Regions from separate parts of the Hymenobacter oligotrophus genome, predicted to be linked through region 1. Evidence: riboswitches for the same ligand, from Rfam matches in the RefSeq annotation. Region 1 holds a riboswitch; each other region holds the start of a gene.
What was found. Region 1 has a riboswitch for S-adenosylmethionine ahead of D3Y59_RS10640 (O-acetylhomoserine aminocarboxypropyltransferase/cysteine synthase family protein). Riboswitches for the same ligand answer to the same signal wherever they lie in the genome.
Positions count from the first base shown of each region.

Region 1 (2,257 bases):
CGGGTGCCGCGCGGCCGAGTTGGCAAGCGCTGCGCCGTTACTTACGCGCCTTGCTGCAAAGGGTTAAGCGCGCAACTATCTGCGGCAGGGTGCGTACACCCAAGCCGAGCCAATGGGCGCTTACTTAAGCCCCAACGCTCTGTTCCGCACCTACTTACCTAGACCTCACAACCATGGGACTGTTCGATTTCCTCAGCGATAAGGGCGAGAAAAAGCCCGTACAACCTACGCAACCCCAAAAGCCAGCTGGCGGCGCGGCCGATTTCTTTGGCAATCCGCAACAAGCTCAGCAAGCACAACCTGCCGCCGCGCAAGGCGAAAGCTATACCGTAGTAAGCGGCGATTCGCTCTCGAAAATTGCCAAAAAGCATTACGGCGACGCCTCCAAGTGGCACCAGATTTACGACGCCAATAAGTCGACGATTGGCTCCAACCCCGACCACATCGAGGTGGGCCAGGTGCTGAAGCTGCCCAAATTGTAAGCCCAGCTTACTCCCAGAACTGCAACGCCTAGGTCCGACCCCTAGGCGTTTTTTTATGACTACTTGGCCCGCTATCAGACAAAGCAAATTGCTGATTGCAAATGAATTACACATCAGCATTCAGTTATTAGACTTACAGTTTTCATCACTCTGAAAAAACTTTTTGCCGGATTTGCGTTTTAGGCAACCGGTACTACCTTTGTGCCAGCCCGGCTTACGGCCCGGCGTTTTTTGAAGCATGGTTTATTCCGAAGCGGCGAGAGAACAGGCTCGATGACCCGCTGGCAACCACCGGCAACGCACAAGCCGGCAGGTGCCAAGTCCTGCCCCCACCGAGGGGACAAATAAATAGCGTGCTATGGATACCTACCCGCACCCCTACCACACTCTTTCGCAGTTCCGCGCTACCGCGGCGCCCGCTACAGCTATGCTTGTAGCCGTTCGCCCCGCCCCCGCGACCATGATGCAGCCGCAAGCTATGCGTGCTGCCGCAGCGGTGTGTTGTTGCTGTTGTTGGTAGTTAGCCCCGCGGGCGCTTAAAGCCCGCCCCTACCCCTCCCACTCTACATTTTGGCCGCCCCTGCTCGGCGGCACGTGGCTTCGTCGCACCCTAGGTTTTCACTGGGCTTGCGGCTAGCCACCACTTCGGCGCACGCGGCTTCGGGCTTGGCGTGGCCGGTTTTCCGCATCGATTTCGCAATCCACAACCCCCTTTCTCAGCCTCATCATGTCCCAGCAAAACCTGCACTTCGAGACCCTGCAACTCCACGCCGGCCAGCAACCCGACCCTACCACGGGTGCCCGCGCAGTGCCGCTGTTTCAAACTACATCCTACGTATTCAAGAATGCTGAGCACGGCGCCAACTTGTTTGCGCTAAAGGAGTTTGGCAACATTTATACCCGCCTGATGAACCCCACCACCGACGTGTTCGAGCAGCGGGTGGCGGCGCTCGAAGGCGGTGTGGCGGCACTGGCTACCTCGTCGGGGCAGGCGGCGCAGTTTATTGCCCTGAACAACATCCTACAGGCCGGCGACAACTTCGTGTCGACCTCCTTCCTGTACGGCGGCACCTATAATCAATTCAAAGTAGCCTTTAAGCGCCTAGGTATCGAGGTGCGCTTTGCCGACGGCGACAACCTCGAGAGCTTTGAGCGCCTGATCGACGAAAACACCAAGGCGCTGTACCTCGAAACCATCGGCAACCCTGGCTTCAACATCCCGGATTTTGAAGCCATTGCGGCCATTGCCAACAAGCATGACCTTCCGCTGATTGTGGATAACACCTTCGGGGCGGGTGGCTACTTGTTCCGCCCGCTCGAGCACGGCGCGCACATTGTGGTGCAGTCGGCCACGAAATGGATTGGCGGGCACGGCACTTCTATCGGGGGCGTGATTGTGGATGGTGGCAAGTACGATTTCGGCAACGGCAAATTTCCGCAGTTTACGGAGCCGAGCGAAGGCTACCACGGCTTAGTGTTCAACGACGTATTCGGCAAGAATGGCCCCTTCGGCAACATTGCCTTTATCATCCGGGCCCGGGTAGAAGGCCTGCGCGACTTCGGTCCGTCGCAGAGCCCGTTCAACTCCTGGCAGCTGCTCATCGGCCTCGAAACGCTGAGCCTGCGCGTGGACCGCACCGTGGAAAACGCCCAAAAAATTGCCGAGTGGCTGGAGGCGCACCCGCAGGTAGAAGCCGTGAACTACCCTGGCCTGAAGAGTAGCCCCTACCACCAACTGGCCACCAAGTACCTCAAGCGCGGTTTCGGCGGTGTGC
Region 1 covers NZ_CP032317.1:2,480,340-2,482,596, forward strand. The annotation lists gene D3Y59_RS10635 (LysM peptidoglycan-binding domain-containing protein) at 174-482, shown strand; SAM riboswitch class I at 723-833, shown strand; gene D3Y59_RS10640 (O-acetylhomoserine aminocarboxypropyltransferase/cysteine synthase family protein) at 1,210-2,257, shown strand, end outside.

Region 2 (2,257 bases), 1.1 Mb from region 1:
ATAGTATCCAGCAGCGTGTACGTCTGCAGGGCATTGCGACTCGGAAACTTGCCGCCCGGCTCGCGCAGGCCGCGCTGCTGAATGGTGTCCTCCACGCGGCGCACAATCAGCTGCTCACCTAGGCGCTCGGCCAGCGCGTCGCGAAATGCAAGTACTTCTGGGAAGTTGTGGCCGGTATCAATGTGCACCAGCGGGAACGGAAACTTGCCAGGCCGGAAAGCCTTCTCAGCGAGGCGCACCAGCGCGATGGAGTCTTTGCCGCCCGAGAACAGCAGCGCGGGGCGCTGAAACTGCCCGGCCACTTCGCGCAGGATATGGATGGCTTCGGCTTCGAGCCGATCGAGGTAGTCTAAACGAGGGAGCGTTGGCATAAGGCAAGGCGGTGCCTGTTCGGCCTGTGCAGCCGAATTTTGGAGGATTAGGAAGTGCGGGGAATGCGGTGGGCCGGCAGCTTTTAGCTGTTCGTTTTCAGCTATTAGCTACCTAGGTCGTAAGCTGATTGCTAATGGCTGACAGTTGACAGCTCAGGAGGCGTAGTGGCGTGCAGGCCGCACTCCTTCGCCGACTGATCTTCCCACCACCAGCGGCCGGCCCGGAAGTCTTCGCCGGGCTTCACGGCCCGGGTGCACGGCGCGCAGCCAATGCTCACAAAGCCTTGCAAGTGCAGGGGGTTGTGCGGAATGCTGTACTCGCGGATGAAGGCCCAGGTCTGCTCCCAAGTCCAGTCGAGCAGCGGGTTCACCTTCAGCAGCTGGTAGCTGGCGTCGTATTCGGCCACCTGCATGCCGGTGCGGTTGGCCGATTGCTCAGCCCGAATGCCGGTAACCCAAGCCTCTTTACCAACCAGCGCGCGGCTCAGCGGCTCCACTTTGCGCACGTGGCAGCAGGCCTTGCGGGCGTCTACGCTTTCGTAGAACCCGTTCGGGCCTTGGCGCTCTACCAAGGCAGCTACCTGCCCGTGCTCGGGGTAATATGCCCGGATGCGCTTGCCGTATTTGAGCACGGTTTTGCTCCAGGTAGCATAGGTTTCCTGAAAATTCCGGCCCGTGTCGAGCGTAAATACTTCGATGGGTAAATCGTGGGCAAAAATTAGGTGCGTAATTACCTGATCTTCCAATCCGAAAGAGGTAGAAAAAGCGGCTTTGCCAGCAAATTCAGTTGCAATTAGGCGCAGCGTATCCAACGCATCAGCACCAATTAATTGCTGACGAATTTGCGCCACCTGAGCATCGATTAACGTCGACATGCGCAGCAGGGCTACGACCTGTTTGCCCAAGGCAAAGCAGATCTGATAAGACAAGAAGAGAGGGGTGCTGGAGGAATAGGCGGCGAACGAAGCTCAAGCGGCCAAGCCAAACGGACCTAGGGCATGCTCCGGCGGTAGGAGCCTAGGTGTTGGCGTTCCAGCAAGCGGGCAGGGAGGGTGCGAAAACCTCAACAACACGCGCGGCGCATCGGCATGCAACAACAGCACAGGCTGTTGGAGCCGAAAAGGCCCTGCTGCGGGGCAGCGGCGGTAGCGCGGGGTGTGATGATGAGGTTCACGGCGTGCGTTGTTTTTATATGGTCAGGAATTAGCTACGCTGACCTTTCGGTTGGCACCGTTCGGGACTTTCCCGTGGTTGCCGGCGCTTCACGGAGCCTTTCTCTCCACGCCTCTGTATAAAAACAATCCTGGGAAGAATTGATGAAGCAAAGGTAGGTAAGCAATTTTTGTATTTCCAAATTATTCTTTTCAACTAATATCATCTAGCTACTGCAGCAATCGTTTGCAGCGTTAATTGTTATTCAAAAACGAAATGTCGATAGCAAATACTGGGCTGTTTGTGACAGGTATTTTGCTGCTTGGTAAAAGATTGGCGCCGTTTTATTTCAGGTAGCCTGCAACCATTGCACTGGCGCGTAGCTCCTGGGCGCATGTGGGTGCGTGTAAGTTGTTTTGCGGTTGCTACGGCAGCGCTGGTAAGCGGCTTGGGCGGGTGCGCCCCGGCCCTGATGCCGCATTCGGCCAATGTGCCAGTGCTGGGCGCGAAGGGAGCCGCGGAACTGCGCGGCAGCACCGGCCTCAACGGCACCGAAGTGCAAGGGGCTTGGGCAGCTACCAACCACCTGGCGCTAACCGCGGGCGGGCTGCGTTATGCCTCGGGCCGCGACACCCGGTTTAGGAGTGCCGAGGTTGGCCTTGGGTACTACGCGTGGCCCGGCAACGAGGTAATGCTGGCGGTGTACGCAGGAGCCGGCTACGGCAGTGGCCGCG
Region 2 covers NZ_CP032317.1:3,565,236-3,567,492, forward strand. The annotation lists gene cysD (sulfate adenylyltransferase subunit CysD) at 1-371, opposite strand, end outside; gene D3Y59_RS15340 (phosphoadenylyl-sulfate reductase) at 503-1,300, opposite strand; SAM riboswitch class I at 1,557-1,669, opposite strand; gene D3Y59_RS15345 (TonB-dependent receptor) at 1,996-2,257, shown strand, end outside.
Region 2: it holds a riboswitch for S-adenosylmethionine, as region 1 does, so the genes downstream of both, D3Y59_RS15340 (phosphoadenylyl-sulfate reductase) here and D3Y59_RS10640 (O-acetylhomoserine aminocarboxypropyltransferase/cysteine synthase family protein) in region 1, are expected to answer to the same signal.

Region 3 (2,257 bases), 1.0 Mb from region 1:
GCGGCTTTGGCCTAGCAAATCGACCAGGATAACCGAGGTGTAGCCGATCAGAATGGCCCCGATGATGGCCGTGCTTAGCCAGCCGTAGGGTGTTTTTTCGATGGCAATGGCCACCGGCGCGGCGCTGTTCTTAAACACGGTGAAGTTGGCGAGGCCCGTCATAACGTAGCCGAACAGCACGAACAGCACCGTGCACACCAGCAGCGAGCCAATGATGCCGATGGGCATGTTGCGCTGCGGGTTCTTGGCTTCTTGCGCCATGGTAGCCACAATATCGAAGCCGATGAACACGAAGAAAACCACGCCCGCCCCGCGCAAAATGCCGCTCCAGCCAAACTCGCCGAAGGTGCCCGTGTTGGCCGGAATGTACGGGTGGTAGTTGGCCGGGTCGATGTACTGCCAACCCAGAGCAATGAACACCAGCACCACCGACACCTTAAGGGCCACCACAATGGCATTAAACCACGCCGAGCCCTGCGTGCCGCGCGCAATAATGGCCGTAATGGCCAGCACAATGAGCACGGCGGGTAGGTTAACCAAGCCGCTCACGGTGCTGCCATCGGCCAGGGTAGCCGTTTCCCACGGCGACATCATGAGCTGCGGCGGCACGTGGAGGCCGTACTTGCTGAGGAACTTGCCCAGGTAGTTCGACCAGCTAATGGCCACGGTAGCGGCGCCCACGGAGTACTCCAGCACCAAATCCCAGCCGATAATCCAGGCAAATAGCTCGCCCATGGTGGCGTAGGAGTAGGTGTAGGCCGAGCCGGCCACCGGCACCATGGAGGCAAACTCGGCGTAGCACAAGGCCGAAAAGGCACACCCGATGGCAGCAATTACAAACGACAACGTGATGGCCGGGCCGGTGTGGTTGGCGGCAGCAATGCCCGTGAGCGAGAACAAGCCCGCCCCAATAATTACCCCTACCCCAATGGCAATGAGGTTGAACGGACCTAGGCTGCGCTTAAGCGTGTGCGTGCCGCTCTCTGCGGCTTCTTGCCGCAGCAGCTCCAATGATTTTTTAAGCATACAATGGTTGGTGCACGCGCTGCTGCACGTGCGAACGAAAATGCGCCGTGGCGCTGCTCCTGCCCTTGCTTAATGCAGCTGGGCGGGCAGCCGACCGGCAAATAGGAAAATGGTTACCGCAACGGGTGGGCGCGGCGTCAAGCAAGCCCTAGGTAGCTGCACTGGCGCTTAGGCGTGGCAGCTCGGCCTGGCCGCGCCGGCTGGCCTCAACAACAACAGCAACATGCGCAGCCAAGCCCATGCGCAGCCAAAGCAGCGCGGTTTAGCAAGCGAGGTGCAGAAGCACGGTGGAGACCAGAAACGGGGAAGTGGCAGAAAAAGCCCACAGCTACTTGTTTTTATATGGTCAGGAATTGGCACCGTTCCGGATGATCCGGAGGGTTGCCGGCGCTTCAGGGAGCCTGTCTCTCCACGCCTCTGTATAAAAACAATCCTTCAGAGCAAAGAATTGATGGGGCAAAGGTAGCCTGCAAACCGCCGATTGTGCAAACGCCCCGGTGCGCCTAGGTGCTTGGCGCCGCTCAGGAGGCCGGCAGCCGACGCATGCGGTAGCAGCTCATGGCCGTGTCGCCGAGCTGCTCGAGCAGGCGGTAGTTGGCGAGCAGGCCCACGGCTGCCCCCACCACGGGCAGCAATTGGGCCAGCTTGGCCAGGTCGATGTAGTCGCGGTATTCTTGCTGAAAGGTGCGCCAGTCGAAGGCGTTGACATCGGCGGGCAGGGTTTGGCGGTAGGCCTCCCAGTTGGCCAAGCGCTGGTACACCTCGTTGCGGGTTTGCTGGCTGCTGAAGGTTAGCTGAAACACGTGCAACAAGAACAGGCGCTCGGTGTAGTCGCGCACGTCGTGGCCGTAAAGTGCGGCAATGTCGAAAAGCAGTTTAAGCTTGATGCCGAGCAGCAGCGGAAAATCGGCCAGGCTCAGCAAAAACCCGCCCGCCCCGGTAACGGCACCCTCGGCGGCGGCGGTGTTGCGGTAGTACTTGATGCGCTGGCGCACCGCGGCCTCGCGCTGGGCCAAGGCCGCGTGTTGCAGGGGTTGCCGCGTGGTGTGCATCGAGCCGAACAGCACGCCGCGCACCATTTGCTTGATAGCCGTGGTGAGTGCTTGGTGCACACGCTCGGGCAGCAACGCGTTCAGGCGGGTTTGCACGTGGCGCGCAAAGCGGTTGAGGGCCGAGGGCGGCCGCTGCATGCGCTGCTGCCACGCGCGAAGCTCTTGGTAGGCTTGCTGTT
Region 3 covers NZ_CP032317.1:1,480,274-1,482,530, forward strand. The annotation lists gene D3Y59_RS06255 (amino acid permease) at 1-1,026, opposite strand, end outside; SAM riboswitch class I at 1,362-1,454, opposite strand; gene D3Y59_RS06260 (EcsC family protein) at 1,548-2,257, opposite strand, start outside.
Region 3: it holds a riboswitch for S-adenosylmethionine, as region 1 does, so the genes downstream of both, D3Y59_RS06255 (amino acid permease) here and D3Y59_RS10640 (O-acetylhomoserine aminocarboxypropyltransferase/cysteine synthase family protein) in region 1, are expected to answer to the same signal.